Regions from separate parts of the Bradyrhizobium sp. I71 genome, predicted to be linked through region 2. Evidence: predicted binding sites of a transcription regulator. Region 2 holds the regulator's gene; each other region holds the start of a gene.
The links. The regulator LexA, encoded in region 2, represses DNA repair genes until DNA is damaged. The targets are predictions, from matches to a motif close to TGTTCNNNNTGTGTTCNG.
Positions count from the first base shown of each region.

Region 1 (6,595 bases), 3.5 Mb from region 2:
GTACCACCCAGATCACCTACAAGAAGTTCGGCATCTCCCTGAACTTCACGCCGGTCGTGCTCAGCGAGGGACGTATCAGCCTGCGCGTGATGACCGAAGTCTCGGAGCTGTCGAGTCAGAACGCCATCTCCGTGACGCAGGCGGTGTCCGCGGGCCAGACCAGCTCGATCACCATCCCGTCGATCCAGACCCGCCGCGCCGAGACCACGCTGGAAATTCCCTCGGGCGGCTCGATGGCGATGGCCGGCCTGATCCAGCAGCAGACCAAGCAGGCGATCAACGGCCTGCCCGGCGTCGACCAGCTGCCGATCATCGGCGCGCTGTTCCGCAGCCAGGACTTCGTCAACAACGAGACCGAGCTGATGGTGATCGTGACGCCCTACGTGGTGCGCGCGGTCGCCCAGAAGGAATTGTCGCGGCCCGACGACGGCTTCGCGCCGGCCTCGGATGCGCAGACGGCGCTGCTCGGCCGCATGAACCGCCTCTACGGCATCGCGCGCCGCGTCGATCCGATCAGCGGCACGCCGGGTGATTTCGGCTTCATCATCGACTGAGACGAACGCGCGGCGTGGGGACCGGGGCAGGAATTGGGGCAGGAGGGGATGAGGCGATGACGAAGACGACAGCCGATCGACGTCGCAATCTGGGCGTGGTGCTGGCACTGGCGGGGATCTCCGTCATGCTCGGCGCCTGCAACACCACCGAGATCGTCACCCAGACGGTGCCGACCGACTATCGCCAGCGCCACCCGATCGCGGTGCAGGAAGGCAAGAAGTCGATTGTGATTTTTGTCGGCAAGGCGCGAGGCGGCCTCTCAGCCGCACAGCATTCGGATGTCGCGGGCATCGCGCGGGACTGGGTGCGCGAAGGCACCGGCTCCGTCGTCGTCGACGTGCCTGTCGACAGCGCCAATTCGCGCGCGGCTGCTGCGACCTACCAGGAAATCCGGTCCGTGCTGGCGTCGGGCGGCGTGCCGTCGCGTGCCATCGTCCAGCATCCCTACCGCCCCGAGGATCCCGGGCTGCTGCCCACCATCCGCCTGAGCTATTCGAAGATCGCGGCCGTCGCCGGCCCCTGCGGGCTGTGGCCGGAAGACGTCGGCCCCTCCATCCTCGACCCCGGCTACAATGAGAACCGGCCCTATTTCAATCTGGGCTGCGCCACCCAGCGCAATCTCGCGGCCATGATCGACAACCCGGCCGATCTCGAGCAGCCGCGCGCCGAGACACCCGCCTATACCGCACGACGCAACATCGCGTTCGAACGCTATCGCAAGGGCGCGACGACCGCGACCGCCTATCCCGAATCCGACAAGGCCAAACTCAGCGACACCGGCAGATGACAAGCTTCGACGACGAAGACGCGGACGATCCGCGGCACCCCGAGGAACACATTGCACCGGTTCCTCGCATTTCCGTGCAAGCCTTTTGCGAGACCGAGCAGACGCTCAATGCGGTGACCGCGGCGGGCCAGGATCGCCGGCTCGCCAAGGCCCACCTTACCGCCAAGGACGGTGGCCTCGCCGCGGCGATCGAGGTCTATGAATCGATGCCGACGCCGAACGTGATCGTCATCGAGTCCGACGGCACGCGCGACATCCTCGAGGGCCTGGACGACCTCGCCGGCGTCTGCGATCCCGGCACCCGTGTGGTCGTGATCGGCAATCCCAACGACACCGCGCCCTATCGCGAGCTGGTGCGCCGCGGCGTCAACGACTACGTGGTCGGCCCGGTCGAGACACTCGACGTCGTTCGCTCGATCTGCAGCCTGTTCTCGGCTTCCGAGGCCATCATCACCGGCCGCGTCATCGCCGTGGTCGGCGCCAAGGGCGGCGTCGGTGCGTCCACCGTCGCGCACAATGTGGCCTGGACCATCGCCCGAGACCTCGCGCTCGATTCCGTCGTGATCGATCTCGACCTCGCCTTCGGCACGGCGAGCCTCGACTACAACCAGGATCCGGTGCAGGGCATCGCCAATGCGGTGCTGTCGCAGGACCGGCCGGACACGGCGCTGATGGAACGCCTGCTCGCCAAATGCACCGATCGCCTCAGCCTGCTGGCGGCACCGGCTGCGCTCGACCGCGTCTATGATTTCGGTACCGAAGCCTTCGATGCGGTGTTCGACACGCTACGCATGACCACGCCCTGCATCGTGCTCGACGTTCCCCATCAATGGTCCGGCTGGACGCGGCGCGCGCTGGTCAACGCCGACGACATCGTGATCGTGGCCGAGCCCGATCTCGCGAACCTGCGCAACACCAAGAACATGCTGACCGTGCTGAAGGCGGCACGCCCCAATGATCGCCCGCCGTTGTACTGCATCAACCAGGTCGGCATGCACAAGCGCGCGGAAATCGAGGTCAAGGCGTTTGCCAAGACCATGGAGAGCCAGCCGATCGCGGTGATCCCGTTCGATTCGAAGCTGTTCTCGACCGCGGCCAATAACGGCCAGATGATCGCGGAGGTCGCCAAGACCCACCGCACCACCCTTCTGTTCCAGAACATGGCGAACCGCCTTGCCGGCCGCGGCGAGGTGAAGAAGCCGAAGCGCTCGCTGCTCGAGCCGCTCCTGAAGAAGCTGAAGGGCAGGTCGGGGCGCGGGTCGGCCCCGCATCGCAAGGCGTCGTAAAGATCGGGAATCGCAAAGATCGGAAGAGGGCGGACTATTTGTCCGCCCTTTGCTGTTTCTTCGCCAGCAACTGGCGCAGCGCCGCGACCTTGGCCGCCGCCTGATCGGGCGGCAGATCGGCCTTCACGAGTATTTCGGCTTCGGCCTCTCGGCCCTGCAATCCCAGCACGAGCGCGAGATTGGCACGAACCCGCGGATCGTTCTGATTGCGCTGATAGGCGCGGCCGAGCACCTGTTCGGCCTTCGGCAGATTGTTTTGCAGCACATAGGACAGGCCGAGATTGGACAGCACGGTCGGCTCGTTCGGCACGATCTTCAACGCCGCGGCGTAATATTGCTGCGCCTCCTCGTTGCGGCCGAGCTGATCGAGCGCCGCGCCCTGCGCCGACAAGATGCGCCAGTCCGGATCCTCAGGCGTATGCGCACGGCTGAGAACGTCGAAGGCCTGCTGGAAATTGCCGCTATCGGCGAGCGCGCGGCCGTAGCCGGCGAGCAGCGCCTTGTTGCTGGGATGGCTGAGCACGGCCTGCTCAAGCACCGCGACCGCCTGCGCGCGCTGGCCGGTCTCGCGCAGCGCCTTGCCGTAGGCGAGCGCAACGGAGGGATCGCCGGGCCTGGCGCGATAGCGCTCGCGCAATGCGTCCATGTCCGACCGGGCGTCGGCCTTGCCGGCTGTTTCCGATTTGCCGCCGAGCGCGCCGGTGACGTCCTCGAGGCCCGTCGTCTGACAGCCGCCCAGGCCGAGCACCAGGAGTGCGGGAAGCAGGAATCTCGCCGGAGGGGCGAGGGACGAACGCTTGGACATACTCTGATCACTCGGCAACTGATCAGAGATGCTGACCCATTAACGCTAAAGTCCCGTTAAGGAGGACGGCCCCTGCGGCCTAGTCCACGAATTCGGCGCCGAACTCGCAGCCGATGCGCCAGCGCAGGCGGCATTGGCGGGAATAGTCGGGCGCGAAGATGATGGTGAATTGCGGCGGCACTTCCAGGAATTCCGCCACCACTTTCACACCCCCATCCGAAATATCCGTGATCGTGCAGTCCCTCGGCAGCGAGCCCGCGCCAAAATGAATCTTGGCGAGCCGGCTGCACACCCGACGTTCGCTTCTCCGGCGATTTGCAAGCATCTTGCTACTTCACTTGTTAGATCACGGCCCATCCCGCAGCCTCAGGAGTAATGGACATTCGTTGGAATGTGCTGAGGACAGAAGCTGGCATTCGAGACGTAGTCTCCGCGTCACGTTTACGGCTGGTTAGGGCTTGCGCGGGCGTCGGCGAATGTTCCCGTATTGTTCTTGCGCTGGCGGCCGCGCTCTGCTACCCCTAATTGCGCGAAAGGGGCAGGCTGGTTCGAGCATGGTTCAGCGGGTTTCTACCGTCGCCTTCGAGGGGATCGAGGCCCGCGCGGTCGACGTGCAGGTGCAGGTCGCCCCTGGCCTGCCGGCCTTCGCCATCGTCGGCCTGCCGGACAAGGCGGTATCGGAGGCGCGCGAGCGGGTGCGCTCGGCGCTGATCGCCTCGGGGCTGGCGCTGCCGGCGCGGCGGATCATCGTCAATCTGGCACCCGCCGACCTTCCCAAGGAAGGCAGCCATTACGACCTGCCGATCGCGCTCGGGCTGATGGCGGCGATCGGCGCGATCCCGCCGGATGCGCTGACCGGCTTCACCGTTCTCGGCGAGCTCGGCCTCGACGGCTCGATCGCACCGGTGGCCGGCGTTCTTCCCGCCGCGATCGGCGCCAATGCGCGCGAGGAAGGCTTGATCTGCCCGGCGGCGTGCGGCTCCGAGGCGGCCTGGGCGAGCCCGGACATCCAGATCATCGCGGCGAGTTCGCTGATCCAGATCGCCAACCATTTCAAGGGCACCCAGGTGCTGTCGCGGCCCTCGCCGAAGGTGCACGAGGCGCCCGCCTCCACGCTCGACCTGCGCGACATCAAGGGCCAGGAAAGCGCCAAGCGCGCGCTGGAGATCGCGGCCGCCGGCGGGCATCACCTGCTGATGATCGGCGCGCCCGGCGCCGGCAAATCGATGCTGGCGGCGCGCCTGCCCTCGATCCTGCCGCCGCTGTCGCCGGGCGAGCTGCTCGAGGTCTCGATGATCGCCTCCGTCGCCGGCGAGATCGAAGGCGGCGCGCTGACGGCGCGGCGGCCGTTCCGCTCGCCGCATCATTCCGCCAGCATGGCCGCGCTCACCGGCGGCGGCATGCGTGCCAGGCCCGGCGAGATCTCGCTGGCGCATCAGGGCGTGCTGTTCCTCGACGAGCTGCCGGAATTCGATCCGCGCGTGCTGGATTCGCTGCGCCAGCCCCTGGAGAACGGCGAAGTCGCTGTATCGCGCGCCAATCACCGCGTCACCTACCCTGCCCGCTTCATGCTGGTCGCGGCGATGAATCCCTGCCGCTGCGGCAATGCGTTCGAGCCCGGCTATGCCTGCAAGCGCGGCCGCATCGACCGCTGCACCGGCGACTACCAGGCGCGCATCTCCGGTCCCCTCATGGACCGCATCGATCTGCGCATCGAGGTGCCGGCCGTGACCGCGGCGGACCTGATCCTGCCCCCGGCGGCGGAGGGATCGGCCGAGGTCGCCGCACGCGTGGCGGCGGCGCGCGACATCCAGCTCGCGCGCTATGCGGATGCCGGCCTGCCAAAGGTCCGCACCAATGCCGAGGCGCCCGCCTCGGTGCTGGAGGAGATCGCAAAGCCGGATGCGCAAGGCGCCAAGCTGCTGCGGGATGCCGCCGAGACCATGCGGCTGTCGGCGCGCGGCTATCACCGCGTGCTGCGGGTGGCGCGCACGCTGGCCGACCTCGACAACGCGGACAAGATCGGCCGGCTGCATCTGGCCGAAGCGCTGTCCTACCGCGCACTCGCGGAGGATGTGCGGCAGATGGCGTGATCGCATCGCGCATCAACCCGGCGGTAACGATTTTCCTTTGCGCTCTGCAAACCATAAGGCCCGCGCGTTTCGGTCGTGAGTTCCTGAAGGGCCCGGCGAGTAGAGTGTCATGTTGCGTTTCAAGGTCCTGGCCTCGGTTGTTCCCCTGCTGGCGGCTGCGGTGTTCGCCCGTGCCGAGATCGGATCGGTCTCGCATCCCTGCATCGCGCTCAGCGACACGACGGTCGAGCTCACATCCCTGTTCTGGACTGCCAACGTGCATATCGCCTTCACCGACGATCCCGCGCGGGCGACGGTGCGGGTCCAGATCACCGATGACGCGGACGCCGCGGACTTCACCGTGGTGGACGACGGTCTCGGCTCCGAGCCGGACTCCTGCGGGCTCACCCCCTCGACACGGCTGATCTCGATTGCGGCACAGCCCGTCGACGGCGGGCCGGTGGTCTATCTCTCCAGCGAAGGACCGGCGGATTACCGCATCTATGTGCGCTCGAAGACGTTCTCGCAGCGCGAGGCGGCGGCCCTGATCGTCGGCGCCCGCGGCGGCCACCGCCAGCTCCAGGCCGCCTCGCTCTGAGCCGTTAACATCCCGTCAACCCTGTCTGAAGGCGGGGCCCAGGCCGCAAACTGTTCGCAAGGTCGGCGCGACATCGTGGCAGCCGGCGATCACAGGTTTCAAGCAAGAGAGTCGGGTCGGGTGGCGATGGATCGGATGTTCCGGATCAAGGTGCGCATGCGCCGCTTCAAGCGGCAGCACCCCCGCATTGCCTTCGCGATCCGCTCTTTCATGATCTTCTCGGCGACCTTCGGCGGCGCCTATGGCTTCGTGTCCGGCAGCCGCTCCGAGAATTCCGCCTACGATCCCCACGCCTTTGCGATCGGCGCGAGCTTCCTGTTCGCGCTCGCCTGCCTCGGCCTTGCGACGCTGAGCATGCGCCTGCGCTTCGTCAACAGGCGGCTGCGCACGCTCGCCGCCCACAATGAGGCCTTGATCGACCGCAATTGGGAGCTGAAGGAAGCGGAAGAACGTGCCCGCAGCCTGTTCGAACAGCAGGGCGACCTCATCGTG
Region 1 covers NZ_CP059398.1:3,449,793-3,456,387, forward strand. The annotation lists gene FJV43_RS16735 (type II and III secretion system protein family protein) at 1-554, shown strand, start outside; gene FJV43_RS16740 (CpaD family pilus assembly protein) at 611-1,342, shown strand; gene FJV43_RS16745 (AAA family ATPase) at 1,339-2,628, shown strand; gene FJV43_RS16750 (tetratricopeptide repeat protein) at 2,663-3,433, opposite strand; gene FJV43_RS16755 (PilZ domain-containing protein) at 3,513-3,758, opposite strand; gene FJV43_RS16760 (YifB family Mg chelatase-like AAA ATPase) at 3,988-5,526, shown strand; gene FJV43_RS16765 (hypothetical protein) at 5,636-6,103, shown strand; gene FJV43_RS16770 (ATP-binding protein) at 6,230-6,595, shown strand, end outside.
Region 1: a site for LexA is predicted at 3,911-3,928, ahead of FJV43_RS16760 (YifB family Mg chelatase-like AAA ATPase). Genes of this name have one in related genera too.

Region 2 (6,595 bases):
AGCGAGCCGTTCCAGAACCTGCACGAGTTCATCCGGAAAGCGCGCGCCAACCTGAACCAGAACGCCTGGGACTACATCGTCGGCGCGGCCGAGACCGAGACCACGATGCGCCGCAACCGCATGGCGCTGGACGAGATCGCCTTCCGCCCGCGCGTGCTGCGCGATGTCCGCAGGGTCGACGGAGGGGTCGATCAATTCGGCCGCAGGATGCGCCTGCCGGTGGTGCTCGCCCCGGTCGGCGCCCTCGAGATCTTCGATCCGGATGGCGCGGCAAGCGTGGCACGCGCCGCCGGCACTTTCGGTGCGGCGCACATGCTGAGCTCGGTATCCGAGCCAGGACTGGAGACGACCGCCGAAGCCGCACCCGACGCGCTGCGACTCTATCAGCTTTATGTCCGCGGCGACGATGCCTTCGTCGCCGATGTCGTCAGCCGGGCCGAGCAGAACGCCTATGCCGCCTTCTGCCTGACCGTCGACACCGCCCATTACAGCCGTCGTGAACGCGACATCGCCAAGCGCTACGTTCGCGAGAGCCGTCTGCGCGCCACCGGCGGCGATTTCCAGAAGGGCCTGGAGTGGCGGACCGTGAAGATGATCAAGGACAAGTTCAAAATACCGCTGATCCTCAAGGGCATTGCCACCGCCGAGGACGCGCTGATCGCGCTCGATCACGGCGTCGAGTGGATTTACGTCTCCAACCATGGCGGCCGCCAGCTCGACCACGGCCGCGGCGCCATGCATGTGCTGCCTGAAATTGTCGATGCCGTGAAGGGCCGCGCCAAGATCATGGTCGACGGCGGCATCTGTCGCGGCACCGACATCGTCAAGGCGATCGCGGCGGGCGCGGACCTCGTCGGCATCGGGCGGCTGCAATGCTGGGCGCTGGCGGCGGCGGGCGAAGCCGGTGTCACCCGGATGCTGGAACTGCTCGAGGACGAGGTGCTGCGCTGCCTTGGCCTCCTGGGCGCCACCTCATTCGCCGAGGTCGACAAATCCTGCCTGCATCCGGCGACCGCCACCAACGCGCCCAGCGTGTTCAGCGCGTTCCCGCTGTTCGACCATGAACCCTATCGCTACTGACTTGCCGATACTGAAGTGAAAAGGACGCAATGACATCGCTTTCTCCCGGCAGCGCGGATGCGCTTCTGTTCGACCTCGGGCGCGTCGTGCTCGACATCGACTTCTCCAAGGCGATCGCCTGCTGGGCGGGACATGCCGGTTGCCAGCCCGAGGCCATCGTCGCGCGCTATGCGCGTGACGAGGCCTACCGGCTGCACGAGATGGGCAAGATCAGCGACGAGGACTATTTCGCCTCGCTGCGCGCGTCACTTGGAATCGGCATCTCGGACGCGCAGTTCCTGGAAGGCTGGAACGCGATCTTCGCAGGCGAGATGCCCGACATCGCCGAGCTGTTGCCGCGCGCGGCGAAGCAGATGCCGCTCTATGCCTTCTCCAACACCAATCGGCCGCATGTGGACTATTTCTCAAAGGAATATGCCGGCGTGCTCGGCCACTTCCGCGAGCTGTATCTGTCGTCCAGCATCGGCCTGCGCAAACCGGACCCGGAGGCGTTCGACCACGTCGTCGCCGCGATCGGCGTGCCGGCCGGTCGCATCGTATTCTTCGATGACCTCGCCGAGAACATCGAGGGCGCGCGGGCGCGCGGCTTGAACGCCGTGCACGTGACGTCACCCGGCGACGTCGGGAATGCGTTGAGGGCGCTTGGCATCTGAATGCCAGGCAGTCGCCGCGACAGGTCATGCCCGCGGTTCCCGGAGCCAAATTTGCAGGAGATGAGGAACCGAGCCGCTTTGTGCATTTTTGTACGGAGTTCCGGGAACGGAGTACCACCCTTCGGACTCATGAGTCCGTTGGGACTTCTACATCGGATTGATCGACGTGCTGGGCAAAACCTATCTCACCAAGCAAGCCTCTCTCCTGCTTGAATTCGCCAGAACCACCTCGGATTCTGACCTTTCCGCCAAGCTGATCAGCAAGGCGGCCGACCTGAAGTCCCTGGCCGATCCGCTGCCTGACAAGGATCCGAATCCCAGAGCTCCCGACGTCGCACCGGATGTCGGTCCGAGCGATCCGGCAGGACGTTGACCGATGTCGGCCGTGGCGCTCGTCATTCTCGTCCTCGCCATGGCTATCCTCGTGCCGGTCTGTCTCGCCTTCAGGATCATGCCGCGGCGGACGTGAACTCCCGCCGCCGCGACGGAAATCGCGCCGGATAAATCATCCTGCGTGCTGCTTTGCCTCGCGCCTGCACTCGGCTAGAACTCTCGCCAACGATTTGCAGGAGTTTCCGCTCGTGGCCCTCATGCCCGTTTCTGACGCGCTTGCCGCGGTGCTGGCGGATGCAGAGCCGCTACCTGAAGAGATGGTTTCCCTCGATGAGGCCTACCATCGCGTGCTTGCGCGCGACGTCGCGGCGCGGCGCACGCAGCCACCGCAGGCCATGTCGGCGATGGACGGCTACGCCGTGCGCGCGGCTGACGCGGCAACGGTCGATTCCAGGCTGGCGGTGGTCGGCGAGGTCGCGGCGGGTCGCCCGTTCGCGGGAAGGGTTGGCCCCGGCGAAGCCGTGCGGATCTTCACCGGCGGCGTCGTTCCCGACGGCGCCGATGCGGTCGTGATCCAGGAGGACACTGTCGCGGAAGGCAAGCTTGTCACGATCAAGGAAGCCGCGATTTCCGGGCGGCACATCCGCCCCGCCGGTGTCGACTTCCGCGAGGGAGACGTGCTGCTCCGCAAGGGAAGCCGTCTCACGGAGCGCGATCTCGCGCTGGCCGCCGGAATGAATCACCCGCATCTCGCCGTCTGCCGCCGTCCGAGGGTCGCGATTCTCGCCACCGGCGACGAGCTGGTGATGCCCGGCACCACGCCCGGTCACGGCCAGATCGTCTATTCCAATGGCTATGCCCTGCACGCGCTCGCCCGCAGCGCGGGCGCCGAGACCATCGACCTCGGCATTGCCGCCGATACGCTGGAGGCCACTTCCGCCGGCATCCGTCGCGCCCGGGAGAGCGGCGCCGACATCCTGATCACGACCGGCGGTGCCTCGGTCGGCGACCACGATCTGGTCCAGCAGGCGCTCAAGGACGAAGGCATCTCGATGGCGTTCTGGAAGATCGCGATTCGGCCCGGCAAGCCGATGATGCACGGACGGCTCGGCGCAATGCGCGTGATCGGCCTGCCCGGCAATCCCGTGTCGTCTTACGTGTGCGCCTTCCTGTTCATGGTGCCGTTGATTCGCGCCCTGTCGGGCCGTTCAGTGATTCATCATCGCCGCGAGCGCGCCGTGCTGGGCCGCGATCTCGGTGCCAACGACCAGCGCGAGGACTATCTGCGTGCGCGCCTGGAACAGCGTGACGACGGCACGCTCGTCGCCCTTCCCGTCAGCCATCAGGACTCCTCTCTGCTTGCGAATCTCGCTGCGGCGCAGGTACTTCTCGTGCGCGCACCGTTCGCGCCGAGGGCCGAGGCCGGCACGCCTTGCGAGGTGCTGCGCCTGCCGGTGTGAGCTGCACGGCCACACGCATGGCGCGAGCTTCGCTCTGTTCACCGTAAATTAAGCAGTTGCGGAACACATATCGAACATATAGTGTCCGTTCATGATTTGTTTCGAACGTGTAGCAGCTTATCGCTGACTTCCTCGTCTCGGAATTGAACGACATCAACCGGGGGATTTTGGTCGAGATGTTGACGCGCAAACAATACGAGCTTCTGCGATTCATCAGCGAACGTCTGAAGGAAAGCGGCGTGCCGCCGTCCTTCGACGAGATGAAAGATGCGCTCGACCTGCGCTCGAAGTCAGGCATCCATCGCCTGATCACTGCGCTTGAGGAGCGCGGCTTCATCCGCCGCCTGCCCAACCGCGCCCGCGCCATCGAGGTGATCAAGCTGCCCGAGTTGCAGGCCGCCGCCGGCAGTCGCCGCGGCTTCACGCCGAGCGTCATCGAGGGCAATCTCGGCAAGGTCCGCACGACCTCCAGCCCGCCTGTGGACGAGGGCGAGCGTCCCGTCGCGGTGCCCGTGATGGGCCGCATCGCGGCCGGCACGCCGATCGAGGCGCTGCAGACCCGCAGCCACACCATCAGCGTGCCGCCTGACATGCTCGGCTCGGGCGAGCACTACGCGCTCGAAGTGCGCGGCGATTCGATGGTCGAGGCCGGCATCCTCGACGGCGACATGGCGCTGATCCAGCGCAACGAGAGCGCCGATACCGGCGACATCGTGGTGGCGCTGATCGACGACGAGGAAGCCACGCTCAAGCGCTTCCGCCGCCGCGGGGCCTCTATCGCGCTCGAGCCCGCCAATGCCGCCTATGAGGTCCGCATTCTTCCGCCGAACCGCGTGAAGATTCAGGGCAAGCTGATCGGGCTTTACCGCAAGTACTGAGCGGTCGTTCGATATCTATTGGAGCGGATCACTGTCCGCTCCGGCTGGATGGTTTTTCCGGTTCTGCTCAGATTGTCCGGCCCCCTCTTTCGGCGCCATCCTCGACACGCCGCACGACGCAGCATCGCTTCGCGGGCCTGAGAGTTCGAGGACACGTGATGCGCCAGACTTTCCATGGACGATGTTGCGGCGCCGATCGCAGCATCAGCGACGTAAGCCGTTGCCATACAATCGCACCGCCATTCGGCAAGCGAGCTGGCAATGCTCTGGCTGGTCGGCGCCGCGAGGCGCCGACACGCGCCTTCCGAATACACAGGCGTCGGCTTTGTTCCTATCGAATCCGGGAAAGATAATGTGATCGCGGCTTGCGGCGTCCAGCCGCAGATTTGCCTACAACGAAGCAGAGCGTTGCGTGCTTCCACCCTGATAGAGGCCTGCGCCTCAAAAAGAGGTGCGGGTTGCTATCTTCGCATGAGGAGCACCCGATGTGTGACTACAGCCTGCATGCTGTCGCGACGCGCCCCGCCGAAGTCGGCGAGACGATAGTCACGACGACCTTCCGCGGCACCTCGACGCGCGGCTTCGCCTCCGAAGCCGATCTCTCCGTCGCGGTCTGCTTGCTGCCGGGAACGGAGCTCGCCTTCGCGGACAACGTCCGTTACGACAATCGCTGGATCTGGACGCGCACCGTGAACTCCCGCGTCGGCAAGTTCGGCAAGATCGACCCGCACATTCCCGATCGCCATCATGACGCGATCGAATTCCCCGACGGCAAATACGTGCTGGTGACACAGCTCGTCGAAGGCCAGCGCGCGACGGTGCTGCAACTGCCGGTGACCCAGCCGGTTGGCGAACGCGAGCACAAGCCGCAGATCGTCGCCGACACGCGGTCCACGATCACGCGCCTGCCGATCGGCTGACGTCGTCGCCCCCGGCCGATGGTCGTGGGCCAGGAATGAAATGCCATCGCCGGCCGAGGCCGGCGAGATGGTATGGTTTGCGTCCTGCGAGATCCCGACCGACCTCTCCCGCATCGCTCCTCAATCGTCCGCCTGCAAGTCCGTCTCCGATGGCGTTGCGTCCCGGTTGCGGGGCACGGCCGTCTTCGGCGCAAGGCTGCCGTCGAAATCCCCCTCGCCGGCGCCGGCCGGCAGCCAGGGGCGGCTCGTGCCTCTCGCCCTCACCGCCCGAACCGAGAAGCCGTCACCGCTCTGCGTCAGAGCCAGCGCGCCCTGACTGGCGAGCCGCGGCCTGTCGACCACCATCGCCGCGCAATCGGGCGGCGTGGGCCGCGCCGTCACCACCAGCGCGGCGCGGCTGCAATCATCAGCCAGAGCGTCGATGCGCAACGCCAACGCGACAAGCCGTCCGTCCGCGAGCGGCGTCACGCAGCCGGACTCGTCACACGACACACCGTCGGCCAGCGAGGCGCTGCCGGCATCGCGCGGATCGGCATCGGCAGCCAACCATTCCCTCAGCAGGAAGCCATCCTTGCTGGCGCGGATCACATGCAGCCGCCCGTCCCGGCCCCGCACGGCGACGCTCGCGCCATCCCCGGCAATCAGGATGTCGGGCTGCCGCACCGACATCGCCCAGAGGATCGCGGCAAGCAGCACCAGGGCACCGGACCAGCGCAGGGGCGTGCGCAACAGCCCCATCACGATGATCCCGAGGCTCGCCGCGATCAGCGGCGCGATCCCGAATGCGGGAATGCGGCCGACTGCACCGGGCAGTGCCGCCACCCAGCGCGAGACCGCGACCATCCACTCGATGCCGATCCCCATCAGCCACCAGAACACGCCGTCGAGCCCGAAGGGCGCCGCGATCAATCCCAGCAGTCCCGCCGGCATCACCAGCGCCGAGACCACCGGCATCGCGCCGAGATTGGCGAGCACGCCGTATGGCGTCACGCGGTGGAAGTGGAAGGCGGCATAGGGCGTGGTCGCAAGCCCGGCGATCAACGAGGCCAGGAACAGCATCGCGATCTCGCGGCCGCCCCACAGTGCGATCCGCGCCGTTGCGGAATGATCGGGCGATGCTAGCAGGTTCGGCATGCCGATCTGCACCAGCGCCACCAGCCCGAGCGTTGCCGCAAACGACATTTGAAAACTCGGATGAACCAGCGCCTCGGGCGCGACGGCCAGCACGATCAGCGCGGCCACCGCCAGCGTCCGGAACGTGATGGCGCGGC
Region 2 covers NZ_CP059398.1:7,825,130-7,831,724, forward strand. The annotation lists gene FJV43_RS37100 (alpha-hydroxy acid oxidase) at 1-1,080, shown strand, start outside; gene FJV43_RS37105 (HAD-IA family hydrolase) at 1,110-1,733, shown strand; gene FJV43_RS37110 (hypothetical protein) at 1,900-2,106, shown strand; gene glp (gephyrin-like molybdotransferase Glp) at 2,315-3,526, shown strand; gene lexA (transcriptional repressor LexA) at 3,703-4,404, shown strand; gene FJV43_RS37125 (hypothetical protein) at 4,890-5,324, shown strand; gene FJV43_RS00005 (ComEC/Rec2 family competence protein) at 5,445-6,595, opposite strand, start outside.

Region 3 (6,595 bases), 3.1 Mb from region 2:
CGGTGCAGGAGCGGATCAGGAATGCGCGCTGCAGCGCCGTGATGGTTCGATTGACCGCGCCCGCGGAGGCGAACGGGCCGAAATAGCGCCCGGGCCGGGTCTGCGCGCCGCGATGTTTCAGGATCTGCGGCGCCCAATGATCGCCGGTGATCAGGATATAGGGAAACGACTTGTCGTCGCGCAGCTGCACATTGAAGCGCGGCCGCAGCTGCTTGATGAGGTTCGCCTCGAGCAGCAGCGCCTCGGTCTCGGTGTTGGTCGAGACGATCTCCACGGTGACGGTGGCGGCGATCATGCGCAGGATGCGGGCCGGCAGCGGCGCACTCTGGCGCGCATAGCTGGACAGGCGCTTTTTGACGTTCTTGGCCTTGCCGACATAGAGCACGTCGGAATTCGCATTGAGCATGCGATAGACGCCGGGCGAGGTGGGGGCGAGCCGAACCGCGCGTTCGATCGCCTCGTGGCCGGTCGCGAGCGGGCCTTCGCCGACGGCGCCACTCTCCTCCAGGATATCAGGCAGCCGCGCATCGTCCTCGTCGTCGCCGCTTGCGCTGGCGGGATCGAGGTCCGGCGGCGCCGTCTCCTGTTGGATCTCCTGGGGCGGGCCATCCGGTGCCATGCCGCGCCGGGATTTGCGCGCGCGTGCGTCGTCCGGATTGTCGGTGGAATCGTGAACCATGAGGACGAATTTAGGCGCTGGGGGTGTCGATTTGAAGTTCCGGCCCTGCCGCACGCACAGGTCCCGGTAACGCTTCCTTAAGTCTGTTAACAGCGCAGTAACCCGACTTAACAGCCCTTTAACTTAAAACTCTCGATAAATCCTACGCGAAAAGTTCTTGGTTCCGTAACCATGCAGGGCCGGCGCGGCGCCGCAGGCATCGCGCAGGTTGCGACAGTTGCGTTGGAGTGAGTGATGAAGGGGCTCGTTGTGGGCGCGGCCGCGTTGGTTGCGGCCGGCTGGACGGCTTCGGCAGAAGCCGCCGATCTCAGTTATGGGCAACGTGCGCCCTATACCGTCAACCAGCCGCTCAATGCCTATAGCTGGGCAGGTCCCTATCTCGGCGGCAACATCGGCTATGAATGGGGCTCGGTGGACAACAACCCCTCGAAGCCGTCGGGCTTCGTCGGCGGTGTGCAAGCCGGCTACAATTTCCAGAACGGCCCGTGGGTGTTCGGTGTCGAGGGCGACATCCAGGCTGCCGGCGCCGACGACACCTTCGCGCCGTGGAAATTCTCCAATCCGTGGTTCGGCACCCTGCGCGGCCGCGCGGGATACGCGTTCAGCAACGTGCTGTTCTACGGCACCGCCGGTCTTGCGTTCGGCGAGCTGCGTGGGCAGACCTTCGGCTGGACGGAATCGCACACCACGGCGGGCTGGACCATCGGTGCCGGCGCGGAAGTGGGCCTCGCGCCGAACTGGAGCGTCAAGCTCGAATATCTCTACATCGATCTGTCCACGAGTCAGTTCGCGATTACGGGCGTGTCCAACGGCTATAGCGCCAGCGTTGTCCGCGCAGGCGTGAACTATCACTTCTGACGTCTCAAGAAGAAAATACCGGACCAGCCTCCCGGCCGCTCGCGGTCGGGATTTTTTTGCGCTAGGCTCGCTAGGCGAGGATCACCAAATTGACCGCCTTCGGGCCTTTCCCCTTCTTGTCCGGTTCGACTTCGAAAGTGATACGCTGTCCTTCGGCAAGGTCCTTCAGTCCCGCCCGCTCCACAGCGGTGATGTGAACGAAGACATCGCGACCGCCGTCGTCAGGCTTGATGAAGCCGTAGCCGCGCTCGCCGTTGAAGAACTTGACCGTTCCCGTCATGGCCATCGGGAAACTCCCCCTCATTGCTCCTCCGCCGCGACGCAGACTCACGTCACGACATGACCGGGCCTTACGGAGCCCGGGAGCTGGCCATCCTTGGACGGACCTCATCGGTCCGGCCGGATCTTTCTTAGGCCTTCACTCCGCCGCAACCATTCGCGGAAGCGGAACGTAAAGCCAGTCACGGAAACAGCATAATACGGTTCGTTGCAGATTGACTACCGGTCCTGCATATTTTTCCCAAGAATGCCGGAGTGTTACGGCTTGGCTTTAAGGCTTGGGCACCTCCAATCGGAATCTGGCAGCTCCGCCCTGGCCGAGCGGCATTTCCAGTTCGGGCAGAATGGTCTTGAGCTCGCCGTGCAGCGTATAGGGCGGATTGACGATCAAGAGCCCGGTGGAAGTGAGGGCGGCTCTGTCGGCCTGCGGCGCGACGCTGAATTCGAGGCGCAGGCATTTCCCGGGGGGCTTTGCTGCAGCTGCGAGCCGCACGACCGTCTGGGCCAGCGTATCGGTGGCGCGCCGGTTCTTGGCCGGGTACCAAATTACATAGATACCGGTTGGCCATTTCGCGAAAGCCGCCGAGAAGGCTTCGCCGAGCCGCTCGAACTCGTCCTTGGCCTCGAAGGGCGGGTCGATCAGCACGAGGCCGCGCCGCTCCTTCGGCGGCACGAAGGCCGGCAGTGCCACCCAGCCGTCGAGATCGACCACGCGGGCCTGCTCGTCGCGGCGCAGCACGTCGATCAGCGCTTTCCGCGCCTTCGGCTCGAGCTCGCATGCGACGAGCCGGTCCTGCGGCCTGAGCAGGCCGCGCGCGATCAACGGCGAGCCCGGATAGGCCTTGAGCTCGCCCTTCGGATTGAAGGCGCGGACGATGTCGAGATAGGGCTTGGTCAGCGCCGCGGTCTCGTTCGACAGGCGCGCCTGCAGCAGCCGCGCAATGCCGGTCAGCCATTCGCCGCCCCGGCGCGCCTCGTCGCTGTCGAGATCGTAGAGGCCGGCGCCGGCATGGGTGTCGATGACGCGGAACGCCGCCGGCTTGTCCTGCAGATAAGTGAGGATGCGCGCCAGCACGATGTGCTTGATGACATCGGCGAAGCTGCCGGCGTGGAAGGCGTGGCGGTAGTTCATGGCGGAGAGTTACGACATCGCGCGACGCTGCGCATCATAGTTCGCGCGATGCGCGCCTCGAAACGACGATCGGAGCAGCCGGCCTCAACCGCCCCTGATCGGCGGCATCGTCACCTGGTCGCGGCGGCAGGCGCGGCGCTCGATCTCGTCGCAGGCGCGGAATTGCAGGTCCTTGCTGAGGCAGATGCGGACCTCGGACAGCCGTGTCCGGTTGCAGGTGACCGAGATGCTGGCATTGCTGAGGCCCGGATTGGCCTTGATGAAGGCCTCCTCGACTTCCGCCGGCGCCACGGTCTTGGCCTGCGACAGATCGAGATAGTCGGCCGGGATCTTGATCGTGGCGCGCGCTTTCCGGATCGTCTCGAAATAGCTGCGGCCCTCGAGCCCGGAGCAGGTGCCATGCTTGTCCCACTCGTTGAAGATCAGGCCCGGCGCCGGCATCAAATCGAGCATCGATGACACGATGTTGCGGTTCAGCCGCGGCGCCGGGCGCTGGCAATATTCCGGGAAGCCGTTCTCATATTGCGGCCACAGCCCATGCACGACGAAAGCGTAGGGCCGTCCGCCGCACTGGATCTGGGAGCGGCCGCCGCGCTCGGCCGCCTCTTCGCAGAACGAGGGCGACCACGACAGCGCGAGCACATAGAAGTCGAACTCGCCCGGCGCGTTCTGCCGCTTGTCCTGGGCTTTCGCGCCGCCGGCGAGCGTTGCCAGCCCGGCGGCGAGGGTCAGCGAGATCATCAGACGGGACAACGAACGCAATCTGGGATGAAACATGGCAACGCCCCTCAACTAGACTGTGCGCGCAGCCTAGCAGGCAAAGAGAACATTTCAAGAACAAAATTCGAGGCCGCCGTCATCTGACGGATGATCAACCGAATCAGGCGTTCTTCGGATCAGGGCTTGGCGGCGCGGCAGGCCGGATTGTAGGCCCAGTTGCGGTCGAGCCCGACCACGCACCACTCGACACCGTCGCCGTAGCCGGCAAAGCCGCCATCCTCCATGATCGAGAAGTGCACCTTGCGCACCTTGCCGTCATTGAGCATGGCCTCGCCGGTGCAAAAGCGGCGCGGAATGTTGTCGGACTGCCAGGGCCTGAAGGCGACCTCGCGAACGGCGGAGAAGCTGGTGATCTTCAACGAGGAATTCCAGAACGAGCTCTCTTTTTCCCAGAACTGGGTGGCGATCGTCGGCAGGGCCTTGTCGCAATCGACGACGGCGCCGTCGTAGCGCGGTCCGCTCAGCCAGAAATTCAGCTCGAGTGGATTGGCGGCCCTGGCCTCGCCGAGCGACAGCGCCCCGAAAATGAGGCCGAGCAGGGCGGCAAAGCGAAGCGATTTCGGGGAGGGGGCGCGCATGGTCAATCCAGACAGCTCAAGTCTTGCGAAGTTCAGACGGTGCCGCGAAGGCCGGGGGAGGTCAAGTGCAGCGCGGCAACACTTGGCCAGGAGTTGACCGGGACGTCGCGGCCAACCGGGCTTCTGTTCTTTTCACTTCCATCCCGGCACCGTAGACTGGCGCCAGCCAATTGGAGTGACGGGAATGCGAATCATTGCGGCCGCTGGCCTTCTTGCCCTGGGTCTGATGGCGAGCCAGTCGGCGCGGGCCGACATCCTTCCGGTGCCGCCGTTCAAGGGTAACGACACCGGCGGGATCATCGCCTATTCGATGGCGACCCAGGTCGACGCGCGTCAAGTCGCGGTCGATCACTGCGCACGCTACGGCAAGGTCGCCAAATTCCTCGCGGTGCAGGGCTATGACGGCGGCTACATCTCGTTCGCCTGCCGCTGGGTGCCCTATGGTGCCGCCGAGCAGCCGATCCGCACGCTGTACTGAGGCGCTGTCGAAGGTCGGCACTCTCAGCCGGGAGTCTCCCACATGACGCGCAAACTCGCTTTGCTCGGCGCGGCCATTTGTCTCGTGTTGTCGGCAGGTACCGCGAGCGCCGACGATTTGCCGGTACGAAAGGCTGGTCTTTGGGAAATGAAGCTGGTCACGACCGGCTCGCCCATGCCCGAGATGACCATGCAGCACTGCACCGACGAGACCGTCGACAAGGAGATGAGCAACAACGTCTCCCCGATGGCCAAGCAGATCTGCGCCAGGCAGGAGATCAAGAAGACTGCGACCGGCTATGTCAGCGATTCCGAGTGCAACGTCGCGGGTGTCAGCACGACGTCGCATGCCGAGATCACGGGCGATTTCAACTCGGCCTACACGGTGAAGACCACCTCGCACGCGCAAGGCGGCGTCGCCGGCGCGGCCGGCCGCGATAGCACCATGACACTGCAAGCCAAGTGGCTGGGCGCCTGCAAGCCGGACCAGAAGCCCGGCGACATCGTGATGCCCGGCGGCTTCAAGATGAACGTGCGCGACATGGACAAGCTGAAGGCGCTGCTGCCGAAGTAGGTTTGTCTTCCTCCCCTCTCCCCTTGTGGGAGAGGGTGGCTCGCCGCGTTAGCGGCGAGACGGGTGAGGGGTTTCTCTCCGCGAATTCAAATGAGACTTGCACGCGCGGAGAGATACCCCTCATCCGGCGCTTCGCGCCACCTTCTCCCACAAGGGGAGAAGGTGAAGAGCAGCCTACACCGGAATCCGCACGCTCGCCCTCAATCCCCCCATCGGGCTGTCGCCGAGCGTGATGTCGCCGCCATGCGAGCGGGCGATGTCGCGGGCGATGGCAAGGCCGAGGCCGGTGCCGCCTTCGTCCTGGTTGCGGGCGTTGTCGAGCCGCAGGAACGGCTTGAACACTTCTTCGCGCAAGTGAGCGGGAATGCCCGGGCCGTCGTCGTCGACCGTGACGGTCAAATAACGGTGATCGCGCTGGCCGGTGATCGCGATGTTCCTGCCGTAGCGTGCCGCGTTGGTGATGAGGTTGGCGAGGCAGCGCTTGAACGAGGCCGGCTTCACCGTCACCACGGGCAGGCCGTGGAATGCGACGGTCGCGTTGTGGCCGTGGCGTTCGGCATCGCTGCGCAGCTCTTCGAGGGCCTGGGCCATGTCGGTCGGCTGCGACTGCTCGCCGGAATCGCCGCGGGCGAAGGCGAGGTAATCCTCCAGCATCATCGACATCTCGTCGACGTCCTTGCGCATGCCCTCGAGCTCCGGACTGTCGCCGATCAGCGCCAGCTCGAGCTTGAAGCGGGTCAGGATGGTACGCAGATCGTGGCTGACGCCCGCGAGCATCGCGGTGCGCTGCTCCATGGTGCGCTCGATGCGCGACTTCATTTCGAGGAAGGCGACTGCCGCGCGCCGCACCTCGCGCGCGCCCCTCGGGCGGAAGTTCGGTGCCTCGCGGCCCTTGCCGAAGCTCTCGGCGGCATCGGCAAGGCGCAGGATTGGCTTGATCTGGTTGCGCAGGAACAGCACCGCGACGATCAAGAGGATCGAGGACGTCCCGACCATCCAGAACAGGAAGATCTCCGAGTTCGAGGCGTAGGCGGCGCTGCGCTGCGCGAACACGCGCATCACGGCGTCGTCGAGCTGGATGCGGATCTCGACGAGGTTGGAGCGGCCGACCGTGTCGATCCAGAACGAGCGCCCGATCTGGCGGCCGAGCTGCACCGACAGCGTCTGGTCGAGCAGCGAGAAGAACGGTTTTGGTCCCGGCGGCGGCATGTCGCCGGCGGGCAGGAAATCGACCACGA
Region 3 covers NZ_CP059398.1:4,712,741-4,719,335, forward strand. The annotation lists gene uvrC (excinuclease ABC subunit UvrC) at 1-679, opposite strand, end outside; gene FJV43_RS22730 (outer membrane protein) at 914-1,537, shown strand; gene FJV43_RS22735 (cold-shock protein) at 1,608-1,823, opposite strand; gene rlmJ (23S rRNA (adenine(2030)-N(6))-methyltransferase RlmJ) at 2,088-2,948, opposite strand; gene FJV43_RS22745 (ribonuclease T2) at 3,033-3,725, opposite strand; gene FJV43_RS22750 (hypothetical protein) at 3,845-4,306, opposite strand; gene FJV43_RS22755 (hypothetical protein) at 4,491-4,784, shown strand; gene FJV43_RS22760 (DUF3617 family protein) at 4,827-5,357, shown strand; gene FJV43_RS22765 (ATP-binding protein) at 5,532-6,595, opposite strand, start outside.
Region 3: a site for LexA is predicted at 3,771-3,788, ahead of FJV43_RS22745 (ribonuclease T2). Genes of this name have one in related genera too.